Regions from separate parts of the Lysinibacillus zambalensis genome, predicted to be linked through region 1. Evidence: riboswitches for the same ligand, from Rfam matches in the RefSeq annotation. Region 1 holds a riboswitch; the other holds the start of a gene.

Region 1 (4,222 bases):
TCAGTTGAAGAGTTCATTAAACGTCGTCATATTCTTCACTGCTATTTAGCTGATCCAGCATATGGTGAAGGTGTAGCAAAAGCTATGGGTCTTTCATTAGAAGGTATGGATCTTACAAATCCATACGTGAAACAACCAACTAACGTTTAATTCTCCACATATTCCAACTATTATTGATATCCAAATCCAACTTTTTACTCCATGTGAAGGGCGACCTCACATGGAGTTTTTTTATCTTAATGACAAAATGAGAGCGCATCACCGGAAAGGAAATCAACCTATATACATGCCCCCTCTTGATGATGAACCAAAATAAGGCTCGTGCCTATGAAAAACACGAGCCTAGTCTAATAATTATTGATAAATTTGACTGCCCGCCTTTTTAAATTCCTTCGCCTTTTCCTGCATACCCTTATGGATAGCTTCAGTCGTATTTAGATCTTTTTCTTTTGCATAAGTACGAATATCCTGTGAGATTTTCATACTACAAAACTTAGGTCCGCACATTGAACAGAAGTGCGCAGTTTTTGCTCCTTCTGCTGGCAATGTTTCATCATGATATTCGACTGCACGCTCTGGATCTAACGAAAGGTTGAATTGATCGCGCCAGCGGAATTCAAAGCGTGCCTTAGATAGTGCATCATCACGTTGCTGTGCCCCCGGATGCCCTTTCGCTAAATCAGCAGCGTGTGCAGCAATTTTGTACGTAATAACCCCCACACGAACATCATCACGATTTGGTAAGCCAAGATGCTCTTTAGGCGTTACATAACATAGCATTGCCGTACCATACCAACCAATCATTGCAGCTCCAATGGCTGATGTAATATGATCATAGCCCGGAGCAATATCTGTCGTTAGTGGTCCTAACGTATAGAAAGGAGCTTCCTTACATACCTCTAACTGCTTGTCCATATTTTCTTTAATAAGATGCATCGGCACATGCCCTGGTCCTTCTACCATCACCTGTACATCATGCTCCCAGGCAATTTGCGTTAATTCCCCTAGCGTTTCCAGCTCCGCAAACTGAGCCTCATCATTTGCATCTGCAATAGAACCAGGACGTAAACCATCACCTAAAGAGAAGGCAACATCATAGGTTTTCATAATTTCGCAGATTTCTTCAAAATGAGTATATAAGAAGCTCTCTTGATGGTGATATAAACACCATTGCGCCATAATCGAGCCTCCTCGAGACACTATGCCAGTTACACGATTAGCCGTTAATGGCACATAGCGTAGCAATACCCCTGCATGAATCGTGAAGTAATCTACACCTTGCTCTGCTTGTTCGATTAACGTATCACGATACACCTCCCACGTTAAATCCTCTGCCACACCATTTACTTTTTCTAGCGCTTGATAAATCGGCACCGTTCCTACTGGCACCGCAGCATTACGGATAATCCATTCACGCGTCGTATGAATATGCTTACCCGTCGATAAATCCATAATGTTATCAGCACCCCAGCGTGTAGCCCACGTCATTTTTTCTACCTCTTCTGCAATAGAGGATGACACCGCTGAATTTCCAATATTGGCGTTAATTTTCACGTGGAAGTTGCGTCCAATAATCATTGGCTCTGCCTCAGGGTGATTAATATTAGATGGCAAAATTGCACGCCCCGCCGCTATCTCTGAGCGCACGAACTCGGGATCCATATTTTCACGAATCGCTACAAACTCCATTTCTGGAGTAATAATTCCCTTTCGTGCATAGTGAAGCTGCGTTACATTTTTGCCTTTTTTCGCACGTAAAGGCCTTCTAGATAAATCCGGAAACACATTTTCATTCATTCGTGGATCATCAGCTTTGCGGAATCCGTTATCTTCTGGCTTGATCGTACGACCTTCGTATTCCTCAACGTCACCTCGTTCTTTGATCCATGCACTACGTAAAGCTGGCAATCCTTTCGTAATATCCACCTTATGTGCAGGTTCAGTGTACGGGCCACTCGTATCATAAACACGCACTGGTGCATTTTCCTCTTCACCAAAGCTTCCTGTCGTCGGACTCAAGGCAATCTCACGCATTGGCACTAAAATATCTGGTCGAGAACCTTCTACGTAAACTTTTTTACTTCCTTCAAAACTTGACATAATCGTAATATTCTTTTCGCTAATTGTTGTCATAAACTACTTCGCTCCCTTTTATATTAATATAAGGACCGAATCTAGCTCACCCAACAAAAATCAATTTCGCCTTGGCGTAATTGCGTCCGGATTTTGAATTGTGCCCGCACAATTCATTCCTTTTAAAATCCGTGACATCCGCCGGAGGCTTGTCTTCATTCAGCAGGCGTTTGGGCACCTACTAGTTAGGAAGCTTCACCGCATACATTTCATCACCTGGAAAGATAGGAGTCTTCTGCTGAATGAAGACAAAAAGCCGAATCCAAAAAAATTTTGGATCCGGCTAAGAATGTAAAGGTATAGTTATTGCAAATAACGTAGTGTGCAATAATGGTTAACTTTCCCACGCTGGTATGAGCCAGATCAGGTCCAAAGGGTCAAGAAACCTCTATGCGTTTCCCTCTCAGCCTGACTCATCAGACTCCCCTAGTTAATACTATTAAGTTTGATGCTAGTGTAGCAGATATTGCTAATAGATGGAAGCTTCATTTGATTATTTTTGGCACATTCATCAAGAATCAGCGTCAGATTAGACTTTGGCGCACAACTTCACGTTATCTGATGAGTTCATATGCTTTGAAGATTTATCGGAACAAAATCTCATTTTATCGGAACAATTTTAGTTTTTATCAACTATGGACAATCAAATGAGCACCTAGCCATTAGGTAAACAACAACTCCGCTACATAAATCACAATTGTCACTGTAATACAGCTCACAATCGTTGAAAATAAAACTGTTTGTGCAGCAGTTGCCGATTCTACGTCATATTCTAATGCCAGACTGGAACTATTTCGCGATGTCGGGAACGAACTAGCTATAAAAAGTGATTGTGCCACGACACCGTCAAGACCAAGAGCAAAAATGATAAGCAATGCTACGGCAGGCCCTATGATTAATCGTGTAAAACAACTAATGTATACCATCTTATTAAACATAGATTTTATTTCAAGTTGGGATAGCTGTGCCCCTAAAGTTATTAATGCTACAGCGATAAAGCCATCTGCCACATGGTCTATCGGAATTTTTACGAACTGCGGTATAGGGATATTAAAATAGTTCATAGTAACGCCAATAATAAGTGCATGAATAATAGGCATTTTGAGGAAATCCTTCAAAATTGACATACCTGATTTTGTTGAAGAAATTAAATTGTACAAGCCGTAAGTATACGTCGTCATATTTTGAAATATAACGAGAATAACTTGAATCGCTACCCCAATCGGCTGAGTCACGAAAATCATTTGGGCAACTGGAATACCATAGTTGCCTGAATTAATAAGGACAACGCTATTTTTAAACACCGCAGCCTCTGTTTTTACTAAACCGAGCCCCTTTGCTAGAAAGTGACTAAGGACCATTTGGCTTCCGATAAAGAGTAGAATAAAAAACGCAACTTCCCCAAGTACAGACAATTCTATACTCGTTTCATATAAATTCACAAAAACAGCTGCTGGCATAAAGCAGTATGTAATAAGTTGAGATAGCGCCTTTAAATTAAAACGAAATTTCCTTTGTAAAACTGCGCCAAGTACTAGAAGCACTAAAATCGGAGCGACAATTTGAAAGAAAATCATACCGAGATACACCATAGTGTTGTCCCCCTTTCCTCTCCTATAGTAGTGCTGTTTGTAAACTCGGTCAATGTACTTCAGCGTTCACTCATCCTGTCTTTTTCATCATGTTCAAACAATAGCAAAGGCTCTTGGAAGGATGATTTACCCTCTCAAACTACGAGTTATTAAAATAATTGAAGGAAAAAGGCCTATTATTTCATTAAATTAATATAGTAAAATACCCCATTCGCGCACTAAACTGAAGAAATATATGATATATTATCCATTAAATACAATGATTGGAGCGACAAGAAATGAAGAATAAAGTATTTTCTACTTTTATGGCTACCGCTATTACAGCAACCTTAATTGTGCCTGTATCAACTGCGAATGCCACTTCTAATGATGTATCTTTAAACCACTCAGTTCAAATCGACGGGCAAGTAGCTGCAGCCAAAACAAAGGGACAAAATGTTACTATTACCAGCATCGCTAATGATAAAGTACGCACATCCAATGGCCAATTTAAAATT
Region 2 (4,222 bases), on a different contig from region 1:
CTTGTAAAATATGAAGCAGTCGTGCAGGTCGATCAAGATGCGATTTTTGAAAATAATAAATTAACGAGCGTCACGATGGTGCAAAGTGAACCACATTTACTAATTGTTAATGGTTATGAAACACCATCACCAATTGCAGCGGCACTTGGCAATCAATCCATTTCCTACGATGTTGTAGATACTAAAAGTTTACCAAATGAGCTTTCTAGTTATTTACAATACAATGCAATCATTTTTGATAATGTGCCAGGACATTTAGTCGGTGAGGCAAAAATGAATGTCATTGAGCAAGCAGTGAAAAATTTTGGCGTCGGTTTTACAATGGTTGGTGGCGAAAATAGCTTTGGCTTAGGCGGTTATTTTAAAACACCAATCGAAACTTTACTACCTGTTGAAATGGAGATTAAAGGTAAGGAGCAATTACCATCATTAGGGTTGGCAATCGTACTTGACCGTTCTGGAAGTATGTCTGGAGCAAAGCTAGAGCTTGCTAAGGAGGCTGCTGCTCGTTCAGTTGAAATGCTACGAGATGAGGATACGCTCGGGTTTATTGCCTTTGATGACCGACCTTGGGAAATTATCGAGACAGGGCCACTTGGCAATAAGGAAGAAGCTGTAGATACGATTTTATCTGTAACGCCAGGCGGGGGTACTGAAATATATGGTTCACTTGCTAAAGCTTATGAAAATCTAGCAGATTTAAAACTACAGCGTAAGCATATTATTTTATTAACGGATGGACAGTCACAGTCGGGCAACTATGAAGACTTAATTGCACATGGAAAAGAAAATGGCACGACTCTTTCAACAGTTGCAATTGGTCAAGATGCAGATGCTAACTTACTTGAAGCACTCAGTGAGATGGGGAGTGGGCGTTTTTACGATGTTGTTGATGAGCAGACGATTCCTTCTATTTTATCTCGTGAAACTGCCATGATTTCACGCACCTATATTGAAGATAATCCATTCTACCCAACTATATTTAATGCCTCTGGCTGGAATACGTTATTTGCAAATGGGGTACCTAAAATGAATGCTTATATAGGTACGACAGCAAAGCAGGGGGCCACTATTATTGCAAAAAGTGAGAAGGAAGATCCCGTACTTGCAGAATGGCAATATGGCCTTGGCAAAACTTATGCCTTTACGTCTGATTCGACAGGAAAATGGACGGGAGACTGGGCAAGGTGGCAAAATTGGGGTGCATTTTGGCAAACGCTTATTTCTAAAATGCTACCAAGCTATAACGATGTTGCCTACGATGTACGTCTAGAATCGGACGGCTCCTTTGTCATTACTGACCCAACAAATGAAGCGGCATTTTTAGATATTGTTGCTGTCAATGAAGCGGGTGAGGAACTTGAAACACAGCTTGAGGCAATTTCGGCATCACAAGTTCGAGCAGTCGTGCAAGCAGAACCAGGACTCATCTTTTTCCGCATTGCCGATGAAGAGCAAGCTATTTACCAGGCTGGTTTAAGTGTACCTTATAGTGCTGAATATGAATTACGTCCAGTGAACGATAAGCTAGTCAAAGAATTAACAAAGCAAACAGGCGGCTCTGTTTTGAAAGAACCGAGCGAAGTATTCCGTGAATTTACTAAAAAAGGAGCGGAACGCCAAAATATCGCAACATGGCTTTTATTAGCAGGGATGCTACTATTCTTCATTGATATTACCATTAGACGCTTTGGTTGGGGTTTCCTAACAAGACCGAAGAAAAAAGATCAGCGTGTAGAGGAAAAACCAATACAGGCAGAGGACACAAATGTTGCCCAGCTATTAAAGGGCATGAAAAATCGACATTAGCAATTAAAAAACGATGGTTCAACGCTTTATAGCAATGAGCCATCGTTTTTTGTCATTCCAAGGCTATCATCAATAGTTGGATGACATTTACAAAGTAGGTGGTTAAAATAGGGAATATAGAATTCCTGCAAACTATTAGTGCGGTCAGATATACTGTATTTTCAAAAATATTCCGATAAATCACTCATCCCTTCAAAAAGGATTTATGAATTATAAAAGAGTATTAAGGTTAGTTACAAATACAGTTTTACGTAAATTGCTAGCAATGACAATGCCTAATACAGCACCAATAGTACTTGAAGTTAAAAAGGCTGGCATAAAAAATAAAGAAGCTACAGATGTCCCCATTAATAAATGTGCGTAAGGTGCGGCAATGAGTGAGGCAATTATACCTGTTCCAAACATTTCACCGATACCTGCGAGCCATTGTTTGCCGCTGTATTTATAGGCAAGAGCTGCACATAAAGCACCAATAACACTGCCGGGTATAGCTAATAATGAGCCTGTGCCTGTTAAAATACGAATAATGGCTGTGATAAAGGCGACCATAACAGTTGGCACTGGTCCAAGAATGATCGCGCCAATTACATTAATGGCATGCTGTACAGGGTAGGCACGCGCAATGCCTGTTGGTATTGAAACGAAGGTAGAACCTGCTACGGCAATTGCTACTAATAAGGCCATGATTGTTAATTTTCGAATTGACATAATTTCCACTCCTATTTAGTATTTTGTGAATCGCTAATTAACTAGAAAAAAGCCGCTCCCTAAAAGCATTAGGAAGCGGCCTTGCATTTAAAATAGCAAAAAGCAAGTGTCGCCACTTCCCTCCGCTAGTGTGAACTAGATCAGGTTCAAAGGGTCCGTATATGACAATATACGTCTCAGCCTTTTAAAGACTCCCCTAGTGGTAAACATTTAATTGTTAGTTTTTCTCCTAATAATGTAGCACACTACTAAAAATAGTCAATAACTTTTCAGACTAATTTGAATCAGGGTGCATAAGGTGTGGTGCTTTTTTCATTGTCCAAATAAGGGCAAGGAAGAAGCAAGCCATTAAAATAATAGACCCGAAAATATAAGGACTGTTCATATTCCAATCGAATAACATACCTGCTAAAGCTGGACCAATCATATTACCAAGACTCATATACGCATTATTCAGACCAGCTGCATAGCCTTGTTCATTTTCAGCAAGCTTTGAAATCAGTGTGTTGACAGCTGGGCGAATCAATGTCGTAGCTGTAGAGAAGATTGTCGCTACAATTAAAATAAGTGCAAACCCGGATGCGAATAATATTAAGAAAATCGAAACGGCTGCAATAAATAAATTGACTAACACTACTTTCATTTCGCCGAAGCGATTAAACAGCGGTGTAATAACAAACATCTGTACAACAACACCAAAAGCGCCGCCCATTACTAATATAATGGCGATATCAGTAGGTGTATAATTAAACTTTTCTGTAACAAATAATGATAATGTTGTTTGGAAGTTAGCAATTCCGAAAGAGAATACAAGCATGATAATTAGCATGACAAAATAAGGCATTTGGACTGAACGGGCCATCTGCTTTACAAGATTATCCTGCTTCTGCGCTTTTTTCGCTGTGTTCGGTTTTGTAGCAGGTAATAAAAAGAACGATAAAATAGCTGCTAAGATAGCTGCAAATCCAGCAGTATAAAATGGAAAGTGTAAACTAACTTTTGAGAGGAATCCACCGATACCTGGTCCGATCATAAAACCAAAGGACATTGCTGCCCCTATCATCCCCATACCTTTTCCGCGTTCCTCGTACGTTGTGACGTCAGCCACAAATGCCATTATAGGAGGTGCGACAAATGCAGATCCAAGGCCACCTAAAAAGCGTGCCAAGAAGAGCATCCACACATCTGTAGATAGCCCGAAACCAATTTGTGCAAGGCCTGTAACTATAAGACCGAAAATAATGAGATTTTTACGACCGTATTGATCGGAAAGATTCCCAGCAATTGGAGAAAAAACAAATTGTGCTAAGGCGAACGTTGCAATCAACATGCCAAGTACTTGTCCTGCAGCACCAAATAGTTGTAAATACTCAGGCATGACAGGAATAATAATTCCGATACTCCCCATTGCGATAAACATATTAAACATTAAAATATATAAAGCCGCCTTATTAGACTTCTGCTGGGTCATCGAATACCCCTTTCTTTATTCAAATATATTACAGTCTACCACAAGGCTTGTACGTTTACTATTGACTATAAGTCTGAAATAAGAGACTTATTTATGGGGATTCTAATTATTAAAACAAGTTTCTGCACCAGTCTTCCCTTGGGATTCTCTTCCAGATAAACAAAAAAGCTATTCTCAACGTAATGTGAGAACAGCTTAAGTTTATCGAATACTCATTTTAAATTCTAAAAACAG

The links. Region 1 has a riboswitch for thiamine pyrophosphate ahead of thiC (phosphomethylpyrimidine synthase ThiC). Riboswitches for the same ligand answer to the same signal wherever they lie in the genome.
Region 2: another riboswitch for thiamine pyrophosphate. It lies ahead of thiW (energy coupling factor transporter S component ThiW); the one in region 1 lies ahead of thiC (phosphomethylpyrimidine synthase ThiC).

The regions. Positions count from the first base shown of each region.
Region 1 is NZ_JBEGDG010000029.1:15,888-20,109, forward strand. Features, by position in the region: gene ABNX05_RS23440 (catalase) at 1-150, shown strand, start outside; gene thiC (phosphomethylpyrimidine synthase ThiC) at 355-2,133, opposite strand; TPP riboswitch at 2,457-2,571, opposite strand; gene ABNX05_RS23450 (AEC family transporter) at 2,796-3,725, opposite strand; gene ABNX05_RS23455 (S-layer protein) at 4,004-4,222, shown strand, end outside.
Region 2 is NZ_JBEGDG010000003.1:180,373-184,594, reverse strand. Features, by position in the region: gene ABNX05_RS06570 (VWA domain-containing protein) at 1-1,809, shown strand, start outside; gene thiW (energy coupling factor transporter S component ThiW) at 2,020-2,517, opposite strand; TPP riboswitch at 2,618-2,725, opposite strand; gene ABNX05_RS06560 (MFS transporter) at 2,792-3,988, opposite strand; gene ABNX05_RS06555 (ABC transporter substrate-binding protein) at 4,190-4,222, opposite strand, start outside.